Regions from separate parts of the Streptomyces sp. NBC_01233 genome, predicted to be linked through region 1. Evidence: predicted binding sites of a transcription regulator. Region 1 holds the regulator's gene; each other region holds the start of a gene.
The links. The regulator HrcA, encoded in region 1, represses chaperone genes, less so after heat shock. The targets are predictions, from matches to a motif close to TTNGCACTCNGNNNNNCNGAGTGCNAA.
Positions count from the first base shown of each region.

Region 1 (9,642 bases):
TCACCAGCCTGCACAACGGCGCCACCGAGGCGCTCGGCGGCTACAAGGACCCGCGGCCGATGGTCTTCTCGGGTCTGTACCCGCTCGACGGCTCGGACTACCCGGACCTGCGCGAGGCCCTCGACAAGCTGCAGCTGAACGACGCCGCGCTCGTCTACGAGCCGGAGACCTCGGCGGCGCTCGGCTTCGGCTTCCGCGTCGGCTTCCTCGGCCTGCTCCACCTGGACGTGGTCCGTGAGCGCCTGGAGCGCGAGTTCGGCCTCGACCTGATCGCCACCGCGCCCAACGTGGTCTACCGGGTGGTCATGGAGGACGGCAAGGAAGTCACCGTCACCAACCCGAGCGAGTTCCCCGAGGGCAAGATCTCGGACGTGTTCGAGCCGGTCGTACGGGCCACCGTGCTCGCCCCGACCGAGTTCATCGGCGCGATCATGGAGCTGTGCCAGCAGCGCCGCGGCACCCTCCTCGGCATGGACTACCTCTCCGAGGACCGGGTCGAGATCCGCTACACCCTCCCGCTCGCGGAGATCGTCTTCGACTTCTTCGACCAGCTGAAGTCCAAGACGCGCGGCTACGCCTCGCTCGACTACGAACCCACGGGCGAGCAGTCCGGCAGCCTGGTCAAGGTCGACATCCTGCTGCACGGCGACAAGGTCGACGCCTTCTCCGCCGTCACGCACAAGGACGCCGCCTACGCCTACGGTGTGCGCCTGGTCGCCAAGCTGCGCGAGCTCATCCCGCGGCAGGCCTTCGAGGTGCCGATCCAGGCCGCGATCGGCTCCCGCGTCATCGCCCGCGAGACCATCCGCGCCATCCGCAAGGACGTCCTCGCCAAGTGCTACGGCGGTGACATCTCCCGTAAGCGGAAGCTGCTGGAGAAGCAGAAGGAAGGCAAGAAGCGGATGAAGATGGTCGGCTCCGTGGAGGTCCCGCAGGAGGCCTTCATCGCCGTCCTGTCCAGCGACGAGTCCGGCGGCAAGAAGAAGTAGCGCCGCCCCGCCACTCGACGGAACCAGGCCCCCACGCACCGGCGTGGGGGCCTGTTTCGTTATGAACCGGCCGCTCGCGAGCTCTTACGCAGGCGCCGGACGGGCTTTAGTCTGATCACTGCTCGATGGTTACTCGCCAGTCACTAGCTGGTACGTCTCAAACCCGCCAGTCCCCAGCGCCCCAAGCGCCCCACGCCCACGCTCTGCCGCGTGGATCGGTCCGGAGGATGTCGTGAGCGACACACAGGCCTATCTCGAGAACCGCCCGCCCACGGTGGCGGTGCTCTTCCTTGAGCGCGTCGCAGCGACGCCGAACGCGGAAGCCTACCGGTACCCGGTGCCCGCGGCCGGCGGCCAGGGCGCCGACGACTGGAAGTCGCTCAGCTGGGGCCAGGCGGCCGAGCGGGTCTTCGCCATCGCCGCCGGGCTGATCGCCCTCGGCCTGCAGACGGAGGAGCGCGTCGCGCTCGCCTCCAACACCCGGGTCGAGTGGATCCTGTCCGACCTCGGCGTGATGTGCGCGGGCGGCGCGGTCACCACCGTCTACCCCAGCACCAACGCGGACGAGTCGGCCTTCATCCTCGCGGACTCCGAGAGCCGGGTGCTCATCGCCGAGGACGCCAAACAGCTGGCGAAGGCGCGCGAGCGCCGCGCCGACCTGCCGAAGCTGGCGCACGTCGTGGTCCTGGACGCCGCGGACGCGGTCGCCGCCGACGGTGACCCCGAGGGCTGGGTGCTCTCGCTCGCCGAGCTGGAGGCGCGGGGCAAGGAGTACCTCGTCAAGCACCCCGAGGCGGTCAAGGAGCGGGTCTCGGCCATCACCTCCGACCAGCTCGCCACCCTCATCTACACCTCCGGCACCACCGGCCGCCCCAAGGGCGTGCGGCTGCTGCACGACAACTGGTCGTACCTGGCCAAGGCCATGGTCGCCACCGGCCTGATCGGCCGGGAGGACGTCCAGTACCTGTGGCTGCCGCTGGCGCACGTCTTCGGCAAGGTGCTGACCTCCGGGCAGATCGAGGCCGGGCACGTGACCGCCGTCGACGGCCGGATCGACAAGATCATCGAGAACCTGCCGATCGTGCAGCCCACGTACATGGCCGCCGTTCCGCGCATCTTCGAGAAGGTCTACAACGGCGTGGCGGCCAAGGCGCGCGCCGCCGGCGGCGCCAAGTACAAGATCTTCAAGTGGTCGGCCGGCGTCGCCCGCGAGTACGCGAAGGTCACCCAGGACAACTTCCGCCGCACCGGTCAGGCGAGCGCCCCCTTCGGCCTCACCACCAAGCACAAGATCGCCGACGCCCTCGTCTACTCCAAGCTCCGCGAGGCCTTCGGCGGCAATCTGCGCGCCGCCGTCTCCGGCGCCTCCGCGCTGGCGCCCGAGATCGGCTACTTCTTCTCCGGCGCGGGCATCCACATCCTGGAGGGCTACGGCCTGACGGAGTCCAGTGCGGCCTCCTTCGTCAACCCGGGCGAGGCCTACCGCACCGGCACCGTCGGCAAGCCGCTCCCCGGCACCGAGGTCCGCATCGCCGACGACGGCGAGGTCCTGCTGCGCGGCCCCGGCATCATGCAGGGCTACCACCGGCAGCCGGACAAGACCGCCGAGGTCCTGGAGTCCGACGGCTGGCTGCACACGGGCGACATCGGCGAGCTGTCGGCGGACGGCTACCTGCGCATCACCGACCGCAAGAAGGACCTGATCAAGACCTCGGGCGGCAAGTACGTCGCCCCGGCGGAGATCGAGGGCCAGTTCAAGGCGATCTGCCCGTACGTGTCGACCATCGTCGTGCACGGCGCCGACCGGAACTTCTGCTCGGCCCTGATCGCCCTCGACGAGCCGTCGATCCTCACCTGGGCGGCCGACAACGGGCTGGAGGGCAAGGCGTACGGACAGGTCCTGGCCGCACCGGAGACGGAGCGCCTGATCGAGACGTACGTACAGACCCTGAACGAGGGCCTCCAGCGCTGGCAGACGATCAAGAAGTTCCGGCTGCTGCCGCGTGACCTCGACGTCGAGCACGGAGACCTGACGCCCAGCCTGAAGCTGAAGCGGCCGGTGGTCGAGCGTGAGTTCAAGCACCTGATCGAGGAGATGTACGAGGGGTCGCGCGAGGCCTGACGCCTGCCGCGGGCTCGGCGGGGCGGGGCGGCCGGGCCGCCCCGCGGACCCCGCCTCCTCCCGGGCGGGCCCGGCCCCTGGCCTGCGGCGCCCGGGGCCTGCGCAGACGTGCCTCCCCGCGGGTCGGCTTCCCGGGGCTCCGCCCCGGACCCCGCGCCTCAAACGCCGGCGGGGCCGGAATGGCGTCGGGCGGGGCTGGGGCGGGTCCGGGGTGCGGGAGAATGGGGGTATGCCTTCCGCACTGCCCGACGGTGAACCCATGCCCGAAGACGGCTCGCTGCCGTCGCATGCCCTGGCGGGCGCGGGGGAGCGGCCGCTCGGGTTCTACCTGCACGTCCCGTACTGCGCCACGCGCTGCGGGTACTGCGACTTCAACACCTACACGGCCACCGAGCTGCGGGGCACCGGAGGCGTGCTCGCCTCCCGGGAGAACTACGCCGACACCCTGATCGACGAGGTCCGCCTCGCGCGCAAGGTCCTCGGGGACGACCCCAGGGCCGTACGGACGGTGTTCGTGGGCGGCGGTACGCCCACGCTGCTGCCGGCCGGGGACCTCGTACGGATGCTCGCGGCGATCCGGGACGAATTCGGCCTGACCGAGGACGCGGAGATCACCACCGAGGCCAATCCGGAGTCCGTGAACCCGGAGTATCTGGCCGAGCTGCGCGCCGGGGGCTTCAACCGGATCTCCTTCGGCATGCAGAGCGCCAAGCAGCACGTCCTGAAGGTCCTGGACCGCACCCACACCCCGGGCCGCCCGGAGGCCTGCGTCGCGGAGGCGCGGGCCGCGGGCTTCGAGCACGTCAACCTCGACCTGATCTACGGGACGCCGGGGGAGTCGGACGAGGACTGGCGGGCGTCGCTGTCGGCGGCGCTCGGCGCGGGGCCGGACCACATCTCGGCGTACGCGCTCATCGTGGAGGAGGGCACGCAGCTGGCGCGCCGGATCCGCCGGGGCGAGGTCCCCATGACGGACGACGACGTGCACGCCGACCGCTATCTGATCGCGGACGAGGTCATGGCCGGGGCCGGGTACTCCTGGTACGAGGTCTCGAACTGGGCCACCTCGGAGGCCGGGCGCTGCCTGCACAACGAGCTGTACTGGCGCGGCGCCGACTGGTGGGGCGCGGGTCCGGGCGCGCACTCGCACGTGGGCGGGGTGCGCTGGTGGAACGTCAAGCACCCGGGCGCCTACGCGGCGGCCCTCGCGGAGGGCCGCTCCCCGGGCGCGGGACGCGAGCTCCTCTCCGAGGAGGACCGGCGGGTCGAGCGGATCCTGCTGGAGCTGCGCCTGGTGGACGGCGTCCCGCTGTCCCTGCTCGCCCCGGCCGGGCTCGCCGCCTCCCGCAAGGCCCTCGCGGACGGGCTGCTGGACGCTGGTCCGTACGAGGCCGGGCGGGCCGTCCTGACCCTGCGCGGCCGGCTCCTGGCGGACGCGGTGGTCCGCGACCTCGTGGACTGACCACTCGCGGGAGTGAATCCGGGCGAACCCGGGGGGTGCCTGCCTATCCTGTTCGTACGCTGCCCCCGTAAGCGACGGCGGCAGGACGCGGAGGGCCACGGAGATGACCGCTGTGGATGACCGGCTGATCACGGATGCCGCGCAAGTCTTCGAGGACTTCGAGGTCCCCGAGGGCTATAAGGCCGAGCTCCTCAGGGGGGACATCGTGATGATGGCCGGGCCGGACCGGGTCCACAACAGGATCGTGCTGTCCGTGCTGTACCAGATCCCGCGTGACCGGTGGGAGCCACTCCAGACCCAGGACATCGCCATCCCGGGCGAGAGCAGCGAACCCCAGCCCGACCTCGTCGTGCTGGAGCTCGGCAGTGAGCCGGGGCCGGGACGGCTCATCCCGGCGCCGGCCGTCACCCTGCTGGTCGAAGTCGTGTCCAAGAACAGCGCCGACGCCGATTACGGCATCAAGCGTTCGATGTACGCGGCGGGCCGGGTCCCCGCCTACCTGATCATCGATCCGTTCGAGGCGGAGTGCCTGCTGCTCACCGAGCCGACCGGGACGGGTGAGGATGCCGACTACAAGGTCGAGCGAAGGGTGGGTTTCGGCGACCCCGTCCCCCTGGACGTCCTGGACGTCAAGCTGGAGACCGCCGAGTTCGGAACCCTCCCGAAGTTCAAGCGGCACCGCCGACCGTGACGAAGTCGATCAGTTCCTCGACGCGGCCCAGGAGCGTCGGCTCCAGGTCCTTGTAGGACGTCACCCGGGACAGGATGTGCTGCCAGGCGGCGCCCGTGTTCTCCGGCCAGCCCAGGGCCCGGCAGAGGCCCGTCTTCCAGTCCTGGCCGGGCGGGACCACCGGCCACGCGGGGATGCCCAGCGCGGAGGGCTTCACGGCCTGCCAGACGTCCACGTACGGGTGGCCCACGATCAGGACGTCCGGCGAGGTCACCGAGGCCGCGATGCGGGACTCCTTCGAGCCCGGGACGAGGTGGTCCACCAGGATCCCCAGCCGGGCGTCCGGCGCCGGGGCGAACTCCGCGACGACGGCGGGGAGGTCGTCGATGCCCTCCAGGTACTCCACGACCACGCCCTCGATCCGCAGGTCGTCGCCCCAGACCCGCTCCACCAGCTCCGCGTCGTGCCGGCCCTCCACGTAGATCCGCCCGGCCCGTGCCACGCGCGCCCTCGCCCCCGGGACGGCGATCGAGCCCGAGGCGGTGAGACGGGGCGCGGCGGGGCCGCGCGAGGGGCGCGTGAGGGTGACCACCGCGCCCTCCAGCAGGAACCCCCGAGGCTCCATCGGGAACACCCGCCGCTTGCCGAAGCGGTCCTCCAGCGTCACCGTGCCCGCCTCGCAGGCCACCACCGCGCCGCAGAAGTCCGTACCCGCCACCTCGACCACCAGATCGGGCTCGGCCGCCACCTCCGGCACTGCCCGGGGGCGCTTCCACTGCGGGGTCAGGTCGGGGGAGTACTCGCGCATCCGGCCGACAGTAGGAGAGCCGCCCGCGTCATGCCTCCGACACGCCGAAACGGGCTGCCAGTGTGGCGCGTTGCGCACGGACGAAGCCCGCCGTGACCACCGCTCCGTGACCCGGCACGTACAGTGCGTCGTCCCCGCCGAGCGCCAGCAGCCGGTCCAGGGCGGCGGGCCACTGCCGGGGCACCGCGTCCGGACCCGCCGAGGGGTCGCCCGACTCCTCGACCAGGTCCCCGCAGAACACCGTCTCGCGCCCGCCCGGCACGAAGACGGCCAGGTCGTGTCCGGTGTGGCCGGGCCCCACATTGGCCAGCAGCACCTGCAGCCCGCCCAGTTCCAGCGTCCACTCGCCCGACACCAGGTGCTTCGGCGCCACCAGCAGGTCCACCGCCTCGGCCGCCTCCGCTTCCGCCAGGCCGTGCCGCACCGCGTCCCCGCGCAGCTCCTCGCGGCCGGTCGACAGCACCCCGTCCAGTCCGACCGCCCCGAACACCTCGGCCCCGGAGAAGGCCGCACCGCCCAGGACGTGATCGAAATGGCCGTGCGTGAATGCGATATGGGTCACGCGCCGGCCCGTCAGCCGCTCCGCCTCGGCCCGCACCTGAGCGCCCTCCCGGACACACGAACCGGGGTCGATCAGGAGCACCGACTCGTCCCCCACCACCAGTCCCACCGTGCAGTCCCACACCGGCAGCCGTCGCCGGCCGGCCCGTCCGGTCAGCCGTTCCCAGCCTTCCTCTTCCCAACGTACGTCCATACGGCGACGCTACCCTGGTGGGCCTCCCTTGCCAGGGGCTTACCGCCCGGCCGTACACTGAGCGGGGGATCTCTGGCACTCGAACGGCCAGAGTGCCAACCAACACGGCAGAACACGGCAACGGACCACAGCTGGAGGTGTGCGCGATGCTCAGCGAACGCAGACTCGAAGTGCTGCGCGCCATCGTCCAGGACTACGTCGGGACGGAGGAGCCGGTCGGCTCCAAGGCGCTCACCGAGCGGCACCGGCTCGGCGTCTCGCCCGCGACCGTGCGCAACGACATGGCCGTGCTGGAGGACGAGGGCTACATCGCCCAGCCCCACACCAGCGCCGGCCGGATCCCCACCGACAAGGGCTACCGCCTCTTCGTCGACAAGCTGGCGGGGGTCAAACCGCTGTCGACGCCCGAGCGCCGGGCCATCCAGAACTTCCTCGACGGCGCCGTGGACCTCGACGACGTCGTCGGCCGCACGGTGCGGCTGCTCGCGCAGCTGACCCGGCAGGTCGCGGTCGTCCAGTACCCGAGCCTGACCCGCTCGACCGTCCGGCACGTGGAGCTGCTCTCGCTCGCTCCCGCGCGCCTGATGCTCGTACTGATCACGGACACCGGACGGGTCGAGCAGCGGCTCATCGACTGCGCGAGCCCCTTCAGCGAGGCCTCGCTCGCCGACCTGCGGGCCCGGCTCAACAGCCGGGTCGTCGGACGGCGCTTCACCGATGTGCCCCCGCTCGTCCAGGACCTGCCCGAATCCTTCGAGGCCGAGGACCGGGGCACCGTCTCCACCGTGCTCTCCACCCTCCTCGAGACCCTGGTCGAGGAAGCCGAAGAGCGGCTGATGATCGGCGGTACCGCCAATCTCACCCGCTTCGGACACGATTTTCCCCTGACGATCAGGCCGGTGCTCGAGGCGCTGGAGGAGCAGGTCGTGCTCCTCAAGCTGCTCGGCGAGGCCAACGAGTCGGGAATGGCCGTACGGATCGGGCATGAGAATGCCTACGAGGGACTGAACTCCACGTCCGTCGTCTCCGTCGGTTACGGTTCGGGCGGCGAAGCAGTCGCCAAACTCGGCGTGGTCGGACCGACCCGCATGGACTACCCCGGAACGATGGGAGCGGTACGCGCAGTGGCACGTTACGTCGGACAGATCCTGGCGGAGTCGTAAGTGGCCACGGACTACTACGCCGTTCTCGGCGTGCGCCGCGACGCATCGCAGGACGAGATCAAGAAGGCATTCCGTCGGCTCGCGCGCGAGCTGCACCCGGATGTGAACCCCGATCCCAAGACGCAAGAGCGTTTCAAGGAGATCAACGCCGCCTACGAGGTCCTGTCGGACCCGCAGAAGAAGCAGGTCTACGACCTCGGCGGCGACCCGCTGTCCTCCTCGGGCGGCGGCGGCGCGGGCGGCTTCGGGGCGGGCGGCTTCGGCAACTTCTCCGACATCATGGACGCCTTCTTCGGCCAGAGTCAGCAGCGCGGCCCGCGCTCGCGGACCCGGCGCGGCCAGGACGCCATGATCCGCCTGGACCTGGAGCTGGACGAGGCGGCCTTCGGGACGACCAAGGACATCCAGGTCGACACGGCCGTCGTCTGCACCACCTGCTCCGGCGAGGGCGCCGCTCCCGGCACCTCCGCGCAGACGTGTGACATGTGCCGTGGCCGCGGTGAGGTCTCGCAGGTCACCCGGTCCTTCCTCGGCCAGGTCATGACCTCGCGGCCCTGCCCGCAGTGCCAGGGCTTCGGCACCGTGGTCCCGACCCCGTGCCCCGAGTGCGCGGGCGACGGACGGGTCCGCTCCCGCCGCAGCCTCACGGTCAAGATCCCGGCCGGTGTCGAGAACGGCACCCGGATCCAGCTCGCGGGCGAGGGCGAGGTCGGCCCCGGCGGCGGCCCCGCCGGCGACCTGTACGTGGAGATCCACGAGCTGGCGCACCCGACCTTCCAGCGGCGCGGGGACGACCTGCACTGCACGGTGACGATCCCGATGACGGCGGCCGCACTGGGCACCAAGTGTCCGCTGGAGACGCTGGACGGCCTGGAGGAGATCGACATCCGGCCCGGCACCGGCTCCGGGCAGGCGATCCCGCTGCACGGGCGCGGCGTCACCCACCTGCGCGGCGGCGGGCGCGGCGACCTGATCGTCCACGTCGAGGTCACCACCCCGGGCAAGCTGGACGCGCAGCAGGAGGACCTGCTGCGCCAGCTGGCGAAGCTGCGCGGCGAGGAGCGGCCGATGGGCCAGTTCGCGCCAGGTCAGCAGGGGCTGTTCAGCCGCCTGAAGGACGCGTTCAACGGTCGCTGAGCGACCGGCGGACACCGCCGAGAGCCCGGCCAGGGGATTCCCTGCCGGGCTCTTCGCATGGGCCGGGCGGGGGCCCGTGACCGGGTCGGGAAGCGGACTATGCCAGGCGAATCCCATGATTCGGCCCCATGAGCGGGACATGGCACGATGCAGTCCATGTCCTCCGCACCGAACGGTCTCTCCCCATACCCGATCGTGCAGGCTCCCATGGCGGGCGGCGCCTCCTGTCCTCCGCTCGTCGCCGCCGTGTGCGAGGCGGGCGGGCTGGGCTTCCTGGCCGGCGGCTACAAGACCGCCGACGGGATGTACCAGGAGATCAAGCAGGTGCGGGCCCTCACCCGGCACCGCTTCGGCGTCAACCTCTTCCTGCCGCAGACCGGCTTCGTGGACCCGGCCGCCGTGGAGGCGTACCGGGGCCAGCTGGCCGGTGAGGCGAGCTGGTACGCGATCTCGCTCGCCGAGGAGGACATCATCGGCACCAGCGACGACGGCTACGACGCCAAGCTCGCCATCCTCCTCGAAGACCCGGTCCCGGTC
Region 1 covers NZ_CP108514.1:3,204,833-3,214,474, reverse strand. Annotated here, with positions in the region: gene lepA (translation elongation factor 4) at 1-989, shown strand, start outside; gene OG332_RS15105 (AMP-dependent synthetase/ligase) at 1,222-3,111, shown strand; gene hemW (radical SAM family heme chaperone HemW) at 3,341-4,573, shown strand; gene OG332_RS15095 (Uma2 family endonuclease) at 4,677-5,264, shown strand; gene OG332_RS15090 (DUF3097 domain-containing protein) at 5,242-6,051, opposite strand; gene OG332_RS15085 (MBL fold metallo-hydrolase) at 6,080-6,805, opposite strand; gene hrcA (heat-inducible transcriptional repressor HrcA) at 6,952-7,968, shown strand; gene dnaJ (molecular chaperone DnaJ) at 7,969-9,105, shown strand; gene OG332_RS15070 (nitronate monooxygenase) at 9,262-9,642, shown strand, end outside.

Region 2 (9,642 bases), 2.4 Mb from region 1:
TGAGGGCGCCTGCGGAGCGCTACCGGATCCGCAGCACCAGCCGCGCGCCCCCGGCGGGCGCCGGCAGCGCGCGTACGTCGCCCCCGTGCGCCCGCGCGATCTCCCGGGCGATGGCCAGGCCCAGCCCGGTGCCGCCGCTGGCCCGGCCCCGGTCCGCGGCCAGCCGGACGAACCGCTCGAACACCCGGTCCCGGTCCGCCTGCGGTATGCCCGGCCCGTCGTCCGTGACCTCCAGCACCGCCCAGCCGTCCTGCGCGGCCGCCCGTACGACGACCTCCGCGCGGGCGTACCGCAGGGCGTTGTCCACCAGGTTGGCCAGCGCCCGCTCCAGCCGCGCCGGATCCCCGGACGCCGGTACGGGCGCCCGCGCGTCCAGCCGTACCGCGACCCGGGAGCCGCCCCGGCGCGCCACGTCCTCCGCGGCCAGCAGGGCCAGGTCCACCGGCTCGGGCCGGGGCGCCGGCCCGCCGTCGAGGCGGGCCAGCAGCAGCAGGTCCGCCGCGATCCGCTGGAGCCGCCCGGTGTCGGCCAGCGCGGCCGCGACCGACTCCCGGTCGGGGCGGTCCATGGCCAGCGCCACCTCCAGCCGGGACCGTACGGCGGCCAGCGGGTTGCGCAGCTCGTGGGACGCGTCCGCGGTGAACTGCCGCTGCCGGGCGTCGGAGCGCTCCAGCCGGTCGAGGGCGTCGTTCACGGTCCGGGCCAGCTGCGCGATCTCGTCCGCCCCGCCCGGGTCCGGAACCCGCCGGCCCAGCTCGCTCCCGGTGACCGCCGCCAGTTCGGTCCGGATCGCGCTCACCGGGCGCAGCGCGTGGCCGGTCACCCACCAGGCCAGGGCCGCCGCGAAGCCGATCAGCGGGGGCGCGCCCGCCAGCAGCCCGATCCCGACGGCCCGGGTCGCGTCGTCGACGTCGCCGAGCACGGTCATCGCGTACACGGTGTGCCCGCCCGGCGCCTCGACGACGATGACCGCGCGCCGTTCCGCGCCGGGGTGCGCGGGCGGCAGGACGGCCGACCTGGAGTCCTCCCCGGGGCCGGGGCGCGGCGCGCCGTCGAGCCGGTGGAGGTCCGGGGCGTGCTTCGGGTCTGCGGTGGTGGCGACGGTCCGGCCGGCCGCGTCCCGTACGAGGACCAGGTCCACCCCGCTCTCGGGTGCGGGCAGCCGTCCGCCGGGCGGCAGGGTCCGGCCGTCGAGCCGGCCGGCGGCCTTGCGGGCGGCGAGCTCGGTGCGGCCGGTGGTGTTGTCGAGGAGGTTGGCCCGCAGCAGGGCGTGCAGCCACAGCCCGCCGGTGGCGAGGACGGCGGCCATCGCGAGGGCGGCGGCCGCGGCGGTGCGCGCGCGGACGGTGGTTCTAGCCACCGTCGGGGGCCATCCGGTAGCCGGTGCCGTGGACGGTGAGGATCGAGCGGCGGCCGAAGGGCGCGTCGACCTTCTTGCGCAGTGAGGAGACGTACACCTCGACGATGTTCGGGTCGATGCCGTGCGGGGTGTCCCAGACCTCGTCGAGGATGTCCTGCTTGGCGACGGCCCGGCCGGGCTGCTCCATCAGGCAGGCGAGCACGCCCAGTTCGCGGGCGGTGAGCTCGATGTCCCGGCCGCCGCGGCGGCAGCGGCGGCCCTGCGGGTCCAGGAGGAGGTCGCCGGCCTGGAGGGTGCCGCGGTCGGGGGCGCCGGCGCGCCGGGCCAGCGCCCGGATCCGGGCGGCCAGGACCACGAAGGAGAACGGCTTGGTGAGGTAGTCGTCGGCGCCGCGGTCCAGCCCCTCGGCCTCGTCGTGCTCGCCGTCCCTGGCGGTGAGCACCAGGACCGGGGTGGTGTCGCCGTGGGCGCGCATGCGGGCGCAGATCTCGTAGCCGCTCAGGCCGGGGAGCATCAGGTCGAGCAGGACGACGTCGTAGGGGCCGCCGGCGAGGGCGAGGTCCAGGCCGCGGTGGCCGTCGTGCGCGACCTCGACCAGGTGTCCGTCGGCGGACAGGCCGCGCCGCAGGGACTCGGCGAGGCCTTCTTCGTCTTCGACCACGAGGATGCGCACGGCCCCAAGCCTCACATATCGGGGCAACCGGCCGTCGTGGGGTCCGGCTCCGGGGGCTCAGCGCGAGACGTCCGCGGATGCGGCGGGGGCCGCAGATCCGGCGGGGTCCGTGGCGTCCACGGCTCCGTCCCGCCGGCGCCGACGGCGGTCGAAGGCGTCGCGGGTGGCCGAGGTCAGTGCCCAGGCCGGGAACGCGAAGCCGGTCAGGCCGAGGCCCATGGGCGCGAGCGAGGTGAGGAGGTCCGGCCGCACGGCCTTGCCGGCCGACGGCCCGCTGACGAGGGAGGCCACCGGCGCCTTCGGCCGGGCCTCGAAGCGGCCCTCGATCTCGATCCCGCGGATCGTGAACGATCCGTCAGAGGCGGTGAAGGTTCCCTTGCAGGTGGCCTCGGGGTCCCCCTCCGAGTCCTCCTCCCAGGTGCACCGCTCCGCGCGGAAGCCGCCCTCCACCCCCGTCAGCTGGGTCACCAGCCGGGGTACGGCCAGCGCGAACGCGAAGATCCCGAAGGCGAGGCCGACGGCGATCGGGATGGCGTGATGCCAGCGCACCCCGGAGTTTGTCCTGGTCATGCGGTGGAGAGTAGTGATCCCGAACGTTCGTGCGCCCTGGTTTTCGCGGTTCCGGGCCCCGTCCGCGCAACGCCCGACGGCCGGGAATTGGCACTCCGCTTGACCGAGTGCTAATCGCCGGAATAGTCTCGCACCTGGCACTCGCCCCTGGTGAGTGCCAACACAGCGACAGGCAGATCCGGCACCCGCGACGACGGATCGACCTGGTCGCCACCTCAGACAGTTAACCCCGGATCTCCGAAGGGGGAGGTCGGATCGTGACGACCGCCAGCTCCAAGGTTGCCATCAAGCCGCTTGAGGACCGCATTGTGGTCCAGCCGCTCGACGCCGAGCAGACCACGGCCTCCGGCCTGGTCATCCCGGACACCGCGAAGGAGAAGCCCCAGGAGGGCGTCGTCCTCGCGGTGGGCCCGGGTCGCTTCGAGGACGGCCAGCGTCTCCCGCTGGACGTCACCGTCGGCGACATCGTGCTCTACAGCAAGTACGGCGGCACCGAAGTGAAGTACAGCGGCGAGGAGTACCTCGTCCTCTCGGCTCGCGACGTGCTCGCGATCGTCGAGAAGTAATTCTCTTCATCAGTACTGCTTTGAGCTGCGCCCCTGGTCACCCCGCTGATTGCCGGGCGGCGAGGGGCGCAGCTCGTTAAACCCGAGTTTTCGAGAGGGCTGAACCGCTCCCATGGCGAAGATCCTGAAGTTCGACGAGGACGCCCGTCGCGCCCTCGAGCGCGGCGTCAACAAGCTTGCCGACACGGTCAAGGTGACGATCGGCCCCAAGGGCCGCAACGTCGTCATCGACAAGAAGTTCGGCGCCCCCACCATCACCAACGACGGTGTCACCATCGCCCGCGAGGTCGAGCTGGACGACCCGTACGAGAACCTGGGCGCGCAGCTCGTGAAGGAGGTGGCGACCAAGACCAACGACATCGCGGGTGACGGCACCACCACCGCCACCGTGCTGGCCCAGGCGCTGGTCCGCGAGGGTCTGCGCAACGTCGCCGCGGGTGCCTCCCCGGCCGCCCTGAAGAAGGGCATCGACGCCGCGGTCAAGGCCGTCTCCGAGGAGCTCCTCGCGACCGCCCGCCCGATCGAGGACAAGTCCGACATCGCCGCCGTGGCCGCGCTCTCCGCGCAGGACCAGCAGGTCGGCGAGCTCATCGCCGAGGCGATGGACAAGGTCGGCAAGGACGGTGTCATCACCGTCGAGGAGTCCAACACCTTCGGCCTGGAGCTGGAGTTCACCGAGGGCATGGCCTTCGACAAGGGCTACCTCTCCCCGTACATGGTCTCCGACCAGGAGCGTATGGAGGCCGTCCTCGACGACCCGTACATCCTGATCAACCAGGGCAAGATCTCCTCGATCCAGGACCTCCTGCCCCTGCTGGAGAAGGTCATCCAGGCCGGCGGCTCCCGCCCGCTGCTGATCATCGCCGAGGACGTCGAGGGCGAGGCGCTCTCCACCCTCGTCGTCAACAAGATCCGCGGCACCTTCAACGCGGTCGCCGTCAAGGCCCCCGGCTTCGGTGACCGCCGCAAGGCGATGCTCCAGGACATGGCCACCCTCACCGGTGCCACCGTCATCGCCGAGGAGGTCGGCCTCAAGCTCGACCAGGCGGGTCTGGACGTACTGGGCTCCGCCCGCCGCGTGACCATCTCCAAGGACGACACCACCATCGTCGACGGTGGCGGCAGCCACGAAGAGGTCGTCGGCCGCGTCAACCAGATCAAGGCCGAGATCGAGTCCACCGACTCGGACTGGGACCGCGAGAAGCTGCAGGAGCGCCTGGCGAAGCTCGCCGGCGGCGTCTGCGTCATCAAGGTCGGCGCCGCCACCGAGGTGGAGCTCAAGGAGAAGAAGCACCGCCTCGAGGACGCCATCTCGGCGACCCGCGCCGCGGTCGAGGAGGGCATCGTCTCCGGCGGTGGCTCCGCGCTCGTCCACGCCGTCAAGGTCCTCGAGGGCAACCTCGGCCTGTCGGGCGACGAGGCCACCGGTGTCGCGGTCGTGCGCCGCGCCGCCGTCGAGCCGCTGCGCTGGATCGCCGAGAACGCCGGTCTCGAGGGCTACGTCATCACCTCGAAGGTCGCCGAGCTCGACAAGGGCCAGGGCTTCAACGCCGCCACCGGCGAGTACGGCGACCTGGTCAAGGCCGGCGTCATCGACCCGGTGAAGGTCACCCGTTCCGCGCTGGAGAACGCCGCCTCCATCGCCTCCCTGCTGCTCACGACCGAGACCCTGGTCGTCGAGAAGCCGGCGGAGGACGAGGGCGACGCCGGTCACGGCCACGGTCACGGCCACAGCCACTGATCGCGCACCACGTAGAGAAGGCCCCGCTCCGCAGCCGCGGAGCGGGGCCTTCCGCGTGGTTCGGCTTCGGGCCTCAGGATCCGTAGGGCGATCCGGAGCCGCCCATTTGGCGCTGCAGTGCTCCGGGGTTGTAATGCCACCAGCCCTCGACGATCTCTCCGTCCAGGCACCGGAAGGTGGTGCTCCCGGACATCTCGTACGTCTTCCCGGTCGGTGCAACCCCCATGAACATCCCCTTGTGGGTGCCGCGCCAGTTCCACACCGTCGTGACCATGTCGCCCTCGGCCAGCTGGGCCGTCGGCTCGAAGGTCATGTCGAAGGCGGCGCGCCAGGTCTCCATGTCCGACCGCATGGCCTCGCGTCCGATGACGGTGGGTTCCTCCTTGCTGGCGTCGTGGTCGATGTAGTTCGTCGCGAAGCATGCGTCCAGGACGCTCATGTCGCCCTTCGTGGCGGCTTCCTGGAGCACCCGGTCGGCGAGCTGCTTGTTGAGGTGCTCGTCGCGGACCACGTCGAGGTTCATGAACTTCGGCATTCCCTCGCAGAGGGCCACCATCTCCTGGAACATCCGGTTCGTCTCCGGGAGCTGAGAGTTCTTCATGGCCTCCTCGTACGAGGCGAATTCCACCATGTCCACGTAGTGGTTCCGGGCCTCGCGGTCCTGGCCGATCATCGTGTGCGTGGCGGTGCGCCTGCCGCTGCTCTGCTCCGCCCAGCGGTCGATGAGCGCGTTCATCTCATCGAACCGCCTGGTCTCGTAATCGATTACTTGTACGAATGTCATCGCGTCGCCTCCCGCTGGAGATGGGACATGTCCAGTTTAGGGAGGGTTCATCCGTTTGGCGGCTCGGCGGCGGGCCTACCGGCAGGGCACGAGCGCTACCGGGGCCCGTACTTGCGGCCCGTACGCGAGGACACCCCGCCCAGCAGCCCGCGCGGCGTCAGCTTCACCACGCCCATCAGCGCCTTGTACCGCGGGTCCGGCACCGACACCGTCTTGCCCCGCGCCAGGTCGGCCAGGGCCGCCGCCACCAGCTTGTCCGCGTCCAGCCACATCCAGCCGGGGATGTTGTCCGTGCCCATGCCGGCGCGCTGGTGGAACTCCGTACGGACGAAGCCGGGGCACAGCGCCATCAGCCGCACCCCGGAATCCGCCAGGTCCCGCGCCGCGCCCTGGGTGAACTGCACGACCCAGGCCTTGCTCGCCCCGTACGTGCCGCGCGGCACGAAGGCGGCCACCGAGGCCACGTTGATCACGCCGCCGCGGCCGCGCGAGCGCATCGACTCCGTGGCCGCCGAAGTCAGCCGCAGGACCGCCTCGATGTGCACCTTCAGCATGGTCAGCTCGTCGGCCATGGAGACCTCGAGGTAGCGGCCCTTGTTGCCGAAGCCCGCGTTGTTGACCAGCAGGTCCACCGGGTGCGTACGGTCGCCGAGGCGCTGCTCCACCGCCGCGATGCCCTCCTCGGTGGAGAGGTCTGCGGCCAGCACCTCGGCCTCGATCCCGTGGCGGTCGTGCAGCTCGGTGGCCTGCTCGCCGAGCCGTTTGGTGTCGCGCGCCACCAGCACCAGGTTGTGCCCCTGGGCGGCGAGCCGCCGGGCGAAGGCGGCGCCGATGCCCGCCGTGGATCCCGTAATCAACGCAGTCGTCATAGGCGCAACCTAGCCGCCCCGGGTGACGGTGCTACCGCGCCCCGGCGCCGGCCCCGTCCGTCTCCATGTACCGGCGCACCCGCTCGTGGGCCTCCGGCTCCATCGCCGCACCCGCCGCCAGGGTGCGCGGCAGCAGCGCGCGCTCGGTGGTGAAGGCGCGGAACCACAGCTCCACCGTCACGTCGTGGTCCGGCCGGTGGACGATCTCGACGGGATCGCCGGGGGAGACCGGGCCCTCCCGGATCACCCGCAGGTACGCGCCCGGCCGGACCGCCTGGGTGAACCGCTTGACCCATCCGGTCTCGCCCATGACCCCCTGGAAGGTCCGGCAGGGGATGCGGGCCGAGGCCACTTCGAGGACGAGCTCCGCGCCGACCCGCCAGCGGTCGCCGAGCCGGGCGGTGTTCAGGTCGATGCCGGCGGTGGTGAGGTTCTCCCCGAAGGTCCCGCCGGGCAGCTCGCGGCCCAGCTCGCCCTCCCACCAGGCAAGGTCTTCGCGCGCGTACGCGTAAACGGCCTGGTGGTCGCCGCCGTGGTGGCGCCGGTCGCAGACGGCGTCGCCCTCCAGGCCGCTGCCGAGGCCGGTGGCCTTCGTGCCGGGGGTGCGGACGCGGACCGGCCCGGGGACGGGGCGCTTGCCGATGCCCGTCACCCCGCCCTCGGCGTCGGTGTAGTCGACGGCCGTGGCGCGGCCGAGGTTCACGGAGATCAGTTGCATGGTGCCCATGGGGAACACGCTAGCCGTGAGCTGGACCCAAAGCGTCCCAGAGACATTCGCGCAGCAGTCAAAGCAGGCCTTATGCTCGAAGGGTGATCGAGGCACGTCATCTCCGCGTTCTGCGCGCCGTCGCCGGGACCGGTTCCTTCTCCGCCGCCGCCCGCGAGCTCGGCTGCACCCAGCCCGCCGTCTCCCAGCAGATGAAGGCGCTGGAGCAGTCGGCCGGCACGCCGCTGCTCATCCGCACCGGGCGCGAGATGCGGCTGACCCAGGCCGGTGAGGCCCTGGTGCGGCACGCCGCGGGCATCCTGGCCGGGCTGACCGCCGCCGAGGAGGAGGTCGCGGCCATCGCCGGGCTGCGCGCCGGCCGGGTCCGGCTCGTGTCCTTCCCCAGCGGCAGCTCCACGCTGGTGCCGACCGCGCTCGCGGCGATGCGCGCCGAGCACCCGGGCACCCGGATCTCGCTGGTCGAGGCGGAGCCGCCGCGCTCGGTGGAGATGCTGCGCGAGGGCGACTGCGACCTGGCGCTGGCCTTCCGCTACGGCGGGGCCGCCGGCTCCGCCGCGGAGTGGGAGGACCTCGTGGTGCGGCCGCTGCTGACGGACCGGCTCGTCGGGCTGGTCCCGGAGGGGCACCGGCTGGCCGGGGCGGAGCGCGTGGGCATGGCGGAGCTGGCCGACGAGCCCTGGATCGCGGGCTGTCCGCGCTGCCGCCGCCACCTGGTGGAGGTGTGCGAGGGCGTGGGCTTCACCCCGCGCATCGACTTCGCCACCGACGACTACCCGGCGGTGGTCGGCCTGGTCGGCGCGGGGCTGGGCGTCGCGGTGCTGCCGGAGCTCGCGGTGGAGTCCGTACGGGCCAAGGGCGTGAGCACGGTCGTCGTGGAGCCGGCCGTCGAGCGGGAGGTCGTGGCGCTGACCCTGCCCGACCTGGCCAGGGTGCCGGCGGTGGCCGCGACCCTGGCCGAGCTGGAGCGGGCCGCCACGCGCTGACGGCCCGCGCCGGCGGATCGCACGCGCGCCCGCTGACGGGCGGCGCGCAACCGGCCGTACGCACGCACTCGACGGGGTGCGTACGGCCGAACGCGTGAATTCCGGGCCTGGCGGCGACACGCCCGGGTGTGCAGGTGATTCGAAGAAACGTTCCTTCGGACGTTTCGGCGGACGCTCAGTCCGGAGCGATCGGACCGATCGCACTCGACGCGGGGATCAGGCGGTGCCGGGCGCGGCCCATCAGTTCCTCACGTTCGTCCTCGGTCAGACCTCCCCACACTCCGTAGGGCTCGCGGACGGCGAGTGCGTGCGCGGCACATTCCGCGCGGACCGGGCATCGCATGCAGACCTCTTTAGCCGAGGCCTCGCGCGCGCTCCTGGCCGCGCCCCGCTCGCCTTCCGGGTGGAAGAAGAGGGAGCTGTCGACCCCGCGGCAGGCAGCCAGCAGCTGCCAGTCCCAGAGGTCGGCGTTCGGGCCGGGGAGGCGGGAGAAATCTGCCATTGGTAGTCCTCGTTGGTGCCGGTACTGAGGCGGATACGGTCGATGTCTCCAAGGGTCTCCACACCTACTGTCGGAGTAGATGTAAATATGACTCATTGGGAATCTAGCCTCAGATACATGCCAAACGGAAGGAAAGCCGCCAAATAGGGCATAGCTCCAGATGGAGGACAGGTGGCTTGTGGCGTCGACGCCGTGATCGCTTCCTCACGTAGAGTGCCGAAGGTGTCCGTCCGACCCGTAACTCTTTCGAGTGACCATCGTTGAGAGTGCGAAGGCGGTTGAACCAATAAGTTCTCGGACGGGTGTCCGGGAGCATCGACCGCACAGGTGACGATACGTACCAGCCTGGAGGCTCAAGGTGACGCGCATCAGCAGCTGCGGAGGGCGGTCATGACATCCGTCCTCGTCTGCGACGACTCCCCGCTTGCCCGAGAGGCGCTCCGTCGCGCGGTTGCCACCGTGCCCGGCGTCGAGCGTGTGACGACGGCTGCCAACGGCGAGGAAGTCCTCCGCCGCTGGGGTGCCGACCGCTCCGACCTGATTCTGATGGATGTACGGATGCCGGGGCTCGGCGGCGTGGAGACGGTCCGCCGACTGCTCTCGGCCGACCCCGGTGCCCGCATCATCATGCTGACGGTCGCCGAAGACCTGGACGGCGTGGCCCTCGCGGTCGCCGCCGGCGCCCGCGGGTACCTGCACAAGGACGCCTCGCGCGCCGAACTGCGGGCCACGGTCACCCAGGCCCTCGCCGACCCGACCTGGCGACTGGCCCCGCGCCGGCTCCGCTCGGCCGAGATGGGCGCCGCGCCCACGCTCACCGCGCGCGAGATCCAGGTGCTGGAGGGCATGAGCCACGGCCGGTCGAAC
Region 2 covers NZ_CP108514.1:5,591,995-5,601,636, forward strand. Annotated here, with positions in the region: gene OG332_RS26735 (sensor histidine kinase) at 20-1,360, opposite strand; gene OG332_RS26740 (response regulator transcription factor) at 1,353-2,033, opposite strand; gene OG332_RS26745 (hypothetical protein) at 2,091-2,603, opposite strand; gene groES (co-chaperone GroES) at 2,861-3,169, shown strand; gene groL (chaperonin GroEL) at 3,282-4,910, shown strand; gene OG332_RS26760 (ester cyclase) at 4,984-5,694, opposite strand; gene OG332_RS26765 (SDR family NAD(P)-dependent oxidoreductase) at 5,790-6,563, opposite strand; gene OG332_RS26770 (MOSC domain-containing protein) at 6,595-7,281, opposite strand; gene OG332_RS26775 (LysR family transcriptional regulator) at 7,374-8,273, shown strand; gene OG332_RS26780 (WhiB family transcriptional regulator) at 8,449-8,775, opposite strand; gene OG332_RS26785 (response regulator transcription factor) at 9,166-9,642, shown strand, end outside.
Region 2: the regulator HrcA is predicted to act here: its motif matches at 2,691-2,717, upstream of groES (co-chaperone GroES).

Region 3 (9,642 bases), 970 kb from region 1:
CCCTCAGCACTCCCTGCTTGTCGGCGTTATCGGCCGTTATGTGATCCATCTCGCGGTTCGGACGGCTGTCTCAACCGCGCGGCCCTTCGGTTACAGTCTTGAACAACGCGAAGGACCACCGCATGCCGGGGGTCCCGCGTACAAACGCACCGGCGCGCCGCAGAGCGCGTGTGCCGGTGCCATACCGCTCATCCAGAGGGGCAGAGGGACACGGCCCGTTGAAGCCCCGGCAACCCTCCAGTCGGTTCTCGCGATCGCTCGTCAGCGACGTCAGCGAGGTCCCCGGCTAGGGAAGGTGCCAATTCCGTCTCATGGCGAAGTGCGCCATGGGGAAGATGAGGAGAAAGGGCCTCGCCATCATGGCTGCACAGACTGTCGCCACCTCTGTCGATCTCGGACCCGCCAACGGTCTTTCCTGTCGCGAGTGCGGTACCCGCTTCGAGCTCGGCCCGATCTTCGCGTGCGCCGAGTGCTTCGGACCGCTGGAAGTCGCCTACGACCTCCCGACCGGCGACCCCGAGGCCCTGCGCGCCGCGATCGAGGCCGGCCCCAACAACATCTGGCGTTACGCGCCGCTGCTGCCCGTCCCCGCGGACGTGGCCTCCAAGCCGAGCCTGAACCCGGGCTTCACCAAGCTCGTGGACGCCGCCAACCTGGCCAAGGAGCTCGGCGTCACCGGCAAGCTCTACGTCAAGGACGACTCCGGCAACCCGACGCACTCCTTCAAGGACCGCGTCGTGGCCATCGCCGTCGAGGCCGCCCGCGCCTTCGGCTTCACCACCCTCTCCTGCTCCTCCACCGGCAACCTGGCCGGCGCCGTCGGCGCCGCGGCCGCCCGGGCCGGCTTCCGCTCCTGCGTGTTCATCCCGCACGACCTGGAGCAGGGCAAGGTCGTCATGGCCGGTGTGTACGGCGGTGACCTGGTCGGCATCGAGGGCAACTACGACGACGTCAACCGCTTCTGCTCCGAGCTCATCGGCGACCCGCTGGGCGAGGGCTGGGGCTTCGTCAACGTCAACCTGCGCCCGTACTACGGAGAGGGCTCCAAGACCCTCGCCTACGAGATCTGCGAGCAGCTCGGCTGGCAGCTGCCCGACCAGCTCGTGATCCCGATCGCGTCCGGCTCGCAGCTGACGAAGATCGACAAGGGTCTGCAGGAGCTGATCAAGCTCGGCCTCGTGGAGGACAAGCCGTACAAGATCTTCGGTGCCCAGGCCGAGGGCTGCTCCCCGGTGTCGACCGCCTTCAAGGCCGGTCACGACGTGGTCCGCCCGCAGAAGCCCAACACCATCGCCAAGTCCCTCGCGATCGGCAACCCGGCGGACGGCCCGTACGTCCTGGACATCGCCCGCCGCACCGGCGGCTTCGTCGAGGACGTGAACGACGAGCAGGTCGTCGAGGCCATCAAGATCCTCGCGCAGACCGAGGGCATCTTCGCCGAGACCGCGGGCGGCGTGACCGTCGGCGTGACGAAGAAGCTCATCGAGAACGGGCAGCTCGACCCGACGCTGACCACCGTCGTCCTCAACACCGGCGACGGCCTCAAGACCCTGGAGGCGGTGGCCGCGGAGAGCGGGCAGACCGCCACCATCCGCCCGAGCCTGGACGCGTTCCGCGCCGCCGGCCTGGCCTGACCATCTCCCCCTGCTCTACCGGAAAGGCAGTAGCGCCATGAGCGTCAACGTCCGCATCCCCACCATCCTGCGCACCTACACCGGCGGTCAGGCCGAGGTGCCCGCCGAGGGCGCGACCCTCGCCGAGGTCATCCAGTCCCTGGAGGCGAGCCACCCGGGCATCGCCGCGCGCGTCCTGGACGACCAGGGCAAGCTGCGCCGTTTCGTGAACGTCTACGTCAACGACGACGACGTGCGCTTTGAGGGCGGGCTGGAGGCGAAGACGCCGGACGGCGCCGGCGTCTCGATCATCCCGGCCGTCGCGGGCGGCTGCTGATCCTGTCGGCCCCTTTGCCACCTGATAGGTGACACGCGCAAACCGAAATTGCCCCCTCCGTTAAAAGCGGAGGGGGCAATTCTGCTTGATTGGGCGGGGTAGAGTTGGGGAAGTCCCCTCCGCCGGACTTGCCCGCTGCATATGAACGGGTCGCGTGAGGGTCGACATCGGGTCAACATGCAAGTGCGGTATGGGGCTTTGGCGAGATATGTCAGGCCCGAGTTGCCCTGGAATATGGCAAATTTTCACTCTATTTCAATGTTTCCCCGTGTCCGGAATTCTCGTCGGATTGACCTGTTGCAGACAGCACTCGCGCAGATACATTCAGCCTCGGTCGACGCGTTCCGACGCAAGTTCTGACCCGGGAACGCGAAGTGCGTTCCCGCGCAAGGGCCAGTAATAGGGGAGTTAGGCATGGCTCAGGGCACCGTCAAGTGGTTCAACGCGGAGAAGGGCTACGGCTTCATCGCGGTCGACGGTGGTGCGGATGTGTTCGTCCACTACAGCGCCATCCAGATGGACGGGTACCGCACCCTTGAAGAGGGTCAGCGGGTCGAGTTCGAGATCTCGCAGGGCCAGAAGGGTCCGCAGGCGGACATGGTCAAGCTCGCGCTCGGCTAGTCCTGGAGCGATCGACCACCGACGCACAGTGTTTCAACGAAGACCTGCACGACCATACGAGGGGCCCACATCCTGGACACGGGATGCGGGCCCCTCGTATGTGCGCCCGCTCCACGCCCGGTACTGGGCGGGCGTTGGCCCGAGCCGCTTGCGCCCGCCCGTCGCCCGACCACCACCCCTCATCGAGGCTTCTTCGAAGCCGCTTGCACTCTCGGGGGTCGAGTGCTAATCATTGGCGTTAGCACTCTCCCGGTGAGAGTGCTACTGAACGAGGACCGGGTCGGTGAGGCCCGCAGGGTCCGGTGGGAAGGAACCGCCGGGCACGCAGGCCGTCCGTCGCGGGCGCGGGCGCGGTCCTGGGAGCAATCCACCGCTGTCCGGGAGGACCACTTCAGATGGCCAAGATCATTGCGTTCGACGAGGAGGCCCGTCGCGGCCTCGAGCGTGGGATGAACCAGCTCGCCGACGCCGTCAAGGTCACCCTTGGCCCCAAGGGTCGCAACGTCGTCCTTGAGAAGAAGTGGGGCGCCCCCACGATCACCAACGATGGTGTCTCCATCGCCAAGGAGATCGAGCTCGAGGACCCGTACGAGAAGATCGGCGCCGAGCTGGTCAAGGAAGTCGCCAAGAAGACGGACGACGTCGCGGGCGACGGTACGACCACCGCCACCGTGCTGGCCCAGGCGCTCGTCCGCGAGGGCCTGCGCAACGTAGCCGCCGGCGCCAACCCGATGGCCCTCAAGCGTGGTATCGAGAAGGCCGTCGAGGCCGTCTCCGCCGCCCTGCTCGCCCAGGCCAAGGATGTCGAGACCAAGGAGCAGATCGCTTCCACGGCCTCCATCTCCGCCGCCGACACCCAGATCGGCGAGCTCATCGCCGAGGCCATGGACAAGGTCGGCAAGGAAGGCGTCATCACCGTTGAGGAGTCGCAGACCTTCGGTCTGGAGCTCGAGCTCACCGAGGGCATGCGCTTCGACAAGGGCTACATCTCGGCGTACTTCGCCACCGACATGGAGCGCATGGAGTCGTCCCTCGACGACCCGTACATCCTGATCGTCAACTCCAAGATCGGCTCGGTCAAGGACCTGCTGCCGCTCCTGGAGAAGGTCATGCAGTCCGGCAAGCCGCTGCTGATCATCGCCGAGGACGTCGAGGGCGAGGCCCTGTCGACCCTGGTCGTCAACAAGATCCGCGGCACCTTCAAGTCCGTCGCCGTCAAGGCCCCGGGCTTCGGCGACCGCCGCAAGGCCATGCTCGGTGACATCGCCATCCTCACGGGCGGCACGGTCATCTCCGAGGAGGTCGGCCTCAAGCTGGAGAACGCCGGTCTCGACCTGCTCGGCCGCGCCCGCAAGGTCGTCATCACCAAGGACGAGACCACCATCGTCGACGGTGCCGGTGACAGCGACCAGGTCGCCGGTCGCGTGAACCAGATCCGCGCCGAGATCGAGAACTCCGACTCGGACTACGACCGCGAGAAGCTCCAGGAGCGCCTCGCGAAGCTGGCCGGCGGCGTGGCCGTCATCAAGGCCGGTGCCGCGACCGAGGTCGAGCTCAAGGAGCGCAAGCACCGCATCGAGGACGCCGTTCGCAACGCGAAGGCGGCCGTCGAGGAGGGCATCGTCGCCGGTGGTGGCGTGGCCCTGCTGCAGGCTTCCGCGGTCTTCGAGAAGCTGGAGCTCGAGGGTGACGAGGCGACCGGCGCCAACGCCGTGAAGCTCGCCCTGGAGGCCCCGCTGAAGCAGATCGCCGTCAACGGTGGTCTCGAGGGTGGCGTCGTCGTCGAGAAGGTGCGCAACCTTCCGATCGGTCACGGCCTGAACGCCGCGACCGGCGAGTACGTCGACATGATCGCCGCGGGAATCATCGACCCGGCGAAGGTCACGCGCTCTGCCCTGCAGAACGCTGCGTCCATCGCGGCCCTCTTCCTCACCACCGAGGCCGTCATCGCCGACAAGCCCGAGAAGGCCGGCGCCGGCGCCCCGGGCGGCATGCCGGGCGGCGACATGGACTTCTGATCGACCCCTGGCTCCGGCCACTGGTTGATCGGCTGTTCTCGAACGAGGGCGGCACCCCCTGTAGGGGGTGCCGCCCTCGGGCGTTTTCCCGGTCTTTCTAGAAGCCCGCGGTGTCGAGCGCGAAGCCGAAGGGCTCGGGGATCTGCAGGGGCTCGCCGAAGGACACCGTCGTGCGGGAGCGGTATCCGTGCGGGGAGGGGTCCCAGAAGCAGGTGATCTCCGAATCCTGCATGTCGACGACCAGGTAGACCGGGACCAGGCGTCCGTACACGTCCAGCTTCTCGTTCCAGTCGGCATCCCTGGTGGAGACGGACGTGAACTCGCCGACGAGCGACAGGGCCGCCCCGTCCGCGTGCCGACCCTCGCCCTCGAAGGCCGATTCGTCGGCCACGAAGAGGTCGGGCCCGTACGCGCGCTCCGCTGCAGAGAACCGGAAGAGGAAGGGCGCGATCTCCGCGATGTGCCCCTCGGGTGCGTGCGCCTGGAGCTGTTCGCGCAGCGCACGCATACGACGCAGAGAGCGCAGCGTGGAAAACGGCGACACGATGATCTTCCCCCGGATGAGCTCGGCCTTGAAGCCGTCTGGCGTGTCCATCTCCTCGACGGTGCGCAGGAGTGTCTCGAACGTCGGCGGTGCCGTCTGTTCTATCGGTGTGGCCCGTTCGATCATGATCGTCACCGTGGTCCTCCGCGTGGCGTGCCGTGCACTGGGCGTGAGCCTCGTTCCAGGCTAGCGGCGTGGGGAAAGGCGTGCCCGGCCCGCGCGGTGATCTCCGCCGATCGGGGGGTAAAACCGCTGGCCGGGGTGGGTGGGGGCGTGTGACCGTACGGCCATGGGGAATTCCGTCGCGTATCCGGTCTACCGCACCACCGATCCCGCCGAGGCGTACGCCAAGGCGCGGCTGCTGTGCGGGCTGCTGGCCCGCCGGTACGCGGAGGTGCGGGTGGGGGCGGAGCTGGGCACGGTCGCGGACGTGCGGCGGATGGCGGCGCTGCTGCCGGACGCGATCTACGACCACACGGGGATGCGCACGCACCCGGAGACCGGCGAGTTCCTCTACTTCGAGGCGGACGTGAGGACGGCCACCGACGCGGAGCTGGGGGCGGCGGTCCCGCTGGAGTTCGTCTGCACGGAACTGCCGGCCGCAGGGGACGAGGAGGAGTTCGTCCGCGCCGTGGGCGCGGGCCCCGCGTCCATCAGCTGGGAGGGCTGCTGGCCCGACGAGCCCGAGCTGGGCTCGCACGCCTCGCCCAAGTACGACGGCGTGCAGCTGGTTCTCAACAGTGACGAGTGCGAGTGGTCCCGGAAGGTCAGCGAGGTCCACACCGTCTACGTCCACGTCACCAAGTTCGGCGACGCGGGCCGCGCCGAGCGGCTCGCCGCCGCGATCGGCGGCAGCGTGCTGGGCGGGCCGGAGCGGGGCTGCTGAACAGCGATGGGAAGTTCGAGGGCCTACCCCGTGTTCCGGACCGACGACCTCGCCGAGGCCTACCGGCGGGCCCGCCTGCTGTGCGCACGGATGAAGCCGCTCGACGCGGAGATGTGGCTGGTTGCGCAGGCGCACACCGTCGAGGAGGCTCGGGGGCTGGCGGCGCTCCTTCCGAAGGGCCTGTTCGAGCCTTCGTACGACTGGGGCCGGGACGTCTGGTTCGCGGGCGCCGAACTGCCCGGTGACGACCGGGAGCTGGCGGCCGAACTACCGCTGACTGTGGACGCGGACGTGGCTCCGGGCCCCGTCGAGCAGGCCTTTCTGCGCGTGCTGGGCCGCGGAGCGGCCACGATGCGCTGGCGCGGAGAGTGGCCCCCCGAGATCCCGTCCGCGTCGCAGGACTCGACGAACCAGCGGGTGGAACTCGACGTCAACGAGGAGCATTCCGACGGCTGGCACACGGTCTACGTGCACTTCCGGACCGCCGACGAGGTGGGCGCGGCCCATCTGGCGGCCGCGATCGGCGGGTCGGTGCTGGGTCCCGTGCAGGTGGGCCGCTGACGCGGCCCGGGTCGGCATAGGCTGGGCGCATGGCTGATCTCTTCGTCAAGATCTGCGGGCTCAGGACCGCGCGGGACGTCGATGCCGCGGTGGCGGCCGGGGCCGATGCCGTGGGGTTCGTGTTCGCGCCCGGCAGTCCGCGTACGGTCGATGCCGCCACCGCGCGGGAGCTCGCCGGGCGGGTGCCGGACTCGGTGCTCACGGTCGGGGTGTTCCGGGGGCAGGCGGTCGAGGAGGTGCGCCGGTTCGCCGAGGAGAGCGGCGTACGGGGGGTGCAGCTGCACGGTGAGGAGGGGCCCGGGGACTTCGCGGCGCTGCGCGCCGAGGGCCGGACGCTGCTGCGGGCCACCGCCGAGCACGTGAAGCGCTGCGGCGAGTACGGCGAGGACCTGCTCCTGCTCGACGCCCCCGACCCGGGCTCCGGCAAGCCGTGGAACTGGGGCTCGGCGGACTTCACCGCGCCCGAGGGGCGGTGGCTGCTGGCCGGCGGGCTGAACCCGGGCAACGTGCGGGAGGCGGTCGGGGTGACCGGGGCCTGGGGTGTGGACGTGTCCAGCGGGGTGGAGCGCGAACGCGGGGTGAAGTCGCCGGAGTTGATCCGCGCCTTCGTCGAGGCCACGCGCGGCTAGCCGGGCCTCCGGGTTTCTGTAGTGGTTGCTACGAAAGTCGTGTCACGGTCTTTCTGTGCTGATCGCTATGGAATCGGGGGGACCCATGAACAACAAGAACGCGCTGGTCACGCGCGGCAGCAGGGGCATCGGCCGGGTCGTCAACATCTCCAGCGGCGCCGCCCGGATCGCCATGCCCGAGATCCTCGCCTACGGGGCGACCAAGGGCGCGCTCGACACCCTGACGCTCAACCTGGCGAAGGCCCTCGGCCCGCGCGGGATCACCGTGAACTCGGTCGCGCCCGGCATCGTCGACACCGACGTCAACGCCGACTGGCTGCGCGGCAACGCCGAGGCCGAGGCGCACGCCGCCTCGCTGGCCGCGCTCGGCCGGGTCGGCCGCCCCGAGGACATCGCCGACATCGTCGGCTTCCTCGCCTCCGACGACGCGCGGTGGGTGACGGGGCGGGTGGTCGACGCGACGGGCGGCGCGGGGCTCTGACCCCGCGTCCGGGCCGTCGACCCGGCGGGGACGGACCGTCAGGTGGCGGGCATCGCCTGCCGCCAGACGGTCATGTCCCCGGAAATCCATTGGGGCATCCCCATCACTTCCGCGGTCGACTTGTACCCGAGCACGTACAGCCCGACGTCCCCCGCCTTGTTCCTGATGCAGAATTGGCTGCCGCCCGCCGCACCGGCCAGCGTCCAGCTCCGGTCGGTCGTGAGCGCCAGCGTGCTCCGGCACGAGTCGAGGGACCCCTGCGTCCCGCCGTACAGCATGATGATCGTGGCGGTGTCGCTCTCCAGGCTGCAGATGCTCCTCTTGCAGCTCATGCGTATCTCTCCGCTGCGGTCGTTGCGCACGAGCGCTTCCCCCAGGGTGATCGAGCTCTGCTCGTCGTCCAGGCGCATCCGGGGGTACGGGTTCGCCTGGGGCGGCTGGGACGCGCTCGGTGCGGGTGCGGACCCGGAGCCTTCGGCCGCCTTTCCGCCGGTGGCCGAGCCTGCAGAGCCCGAGCCCGAGCCCGAGGCCGAGGCCGAGGCCGAGGCCGAGGCCGATGCGGCCGGGCCGGGCGACCGGGCCGCGGAGGCCTCCCGCCCGCGCATCCGGTCCGCGGTTTCCTTGACCATCCAGACCGCGCCGCCCATCAGCAGCAGTCCCGCCACCATCGCCGAGGGAATCGCCACCGCGGCACGCCGCCGGCGCTTGCGCCGCTCCTCCGGCGTCGGCGGCTTCGGCCCCCAGACCTTCGGCGTCTCGTGCCCCGTGGCGGGCCCCGGGGCCGGATCCGGGACCTCCACGTCCGGCCCCAGCACCTCCCGCCAGACGGCCGGGCTGCCGCCGCTCGTGTCGGAGGCGTCCTCGCCCAGCTGCTCCCGGCACCACTCCACGATCTCCGTCGGGGTGGCCCGCTCCTCCGGGGCGGAGGCCAGGCACCGGGCGAGCAGCGGCTGCAGCCGCTCCGGCAGCCGGGACAGGTCGGGGGCGGAGTGCACGATCCGGAACAGCACGGTCATGGAGGGACCGGTGCCGTACAGCGGCTCGCCCAGCGCCGCGTACGCCGCCGTCTGACCCAGTGCGAAGACGTCGGTGGCGGCCGTGGTCTCGCCCGCCAGCGCCTGCTCGGGAGCCATGTACTGGGGCGTGCCGATGGTGCTGCCGGTGGCCGTGGGCGCGGTGGTGTCGGACGCCGTCGAGATGCCGAAGTCGATGACCCGGGGCCCGTCGGAGGCCAGCAGCACGTTCGACGGCTTGAGGTCCCGGTGGACGATGCCCGCCTCGTGGATGGCCTGCAGGGCCTCGGCCACGCCCGCCATCAGCCACAGCACGGCGGGCACCGGCAGGGGGCCGCGCTTGGCGACGGCCTCCGTCAGCGAGGGCCCGGGTACGTACAGGGTGGCCAGCCAGGGCGGAGTCGCGTCCGTGTCGGCGTCGATCACCTCGGCGGTGTACGCCCCGCGGACCCGCCGGGCCGCAACGACCTCCCGCCGGAACCTCCGCCGGAACACGGGGTCTTCGGCCAGCTCCGGCCGCACCACCTTGATCGCCACCGGGCGGCCGCCCGGGGTGTGCGAAAGGTAGACCCGGCCCATGCCGCCCGCGCCGAGCCGGGCCGCGATGCGGTACCCGGCGACGGTCCGCGGATCCTCCGCGCGCAGCGGCTCGAACACGTCGGTCGCGCTGTTCATCGGCCTCCCCGATCCCCCCGACCCCCCGATCAACCGATGAGTTGATCCGCATCACTTTAAGCAACGCGTAAGGGCGGGGAGTTGCCGGGGAGCCCGCCGAGGTCAGACGCCGGGGCCGAACGAGGTCGCGCCGCCGTCCTTCTCGACCGACTCCACGACCGCGGTCGCCCGCAGGGCCTCGACCTGCTCGGGGGAGAGGCGTGCGGCGAAGCCGTTCAGCGTCTCGCGGTAGACGTGCAGGGGGGTGATCCCGTACGCGTCCGC
Region 3 covers NZ_CP108514.1:4,176,223-4,185,864, reverse strand. Annotated here, with positions in the region: gene OG332_RS19630 (glucosyl-3-phosphoglycerate synthase) at 1-1, opposite strand, end outside; SAM riboswitch class I at 186-342, shown strand; gene thrC (threonine synthase) at 360-1,634, shown strand; gene OG332_RS19620 (MoaD/ThiS family protein) at 1,672-1,950, shown strand; gene OG332_RS19615 (cold-shock protein) at 2,365-2,571, shown strand; gene groL (chaperonin GroEL) at 2,967-4,589, shown strand; gene OG332_RS19605 (Uma2 family endonuclease) at 4,687-5,259, opposite strand; gene OG332_RS19600 (hypothetical protein) at 5,423-6,019, shown strand; gene OG332_RS19595 (hypothetical protein) at 6,050-6,580, shown strand; gene OG332_RS19590 (phosphoribosylanthranilate isomerase) at 6,610-7,209, shown strand; gene OG332_RS19585 (SDR family NAD(P)-dependent oxidoreductase) at 7,295-7,690, shown strand; gene OG332_RS19580 (serine/threonine-protein kinase) at 7,729-9,378, opposite strand; gene OG332_RS19575 (protease inhibitor I9 family protein) at 9,481-9,642, opposite strand, start outside.
Region 3: the regulator HrcA is predicted to act here: its motif matches at 2,810-2,836, upstream of groL (chaperonin GroEL).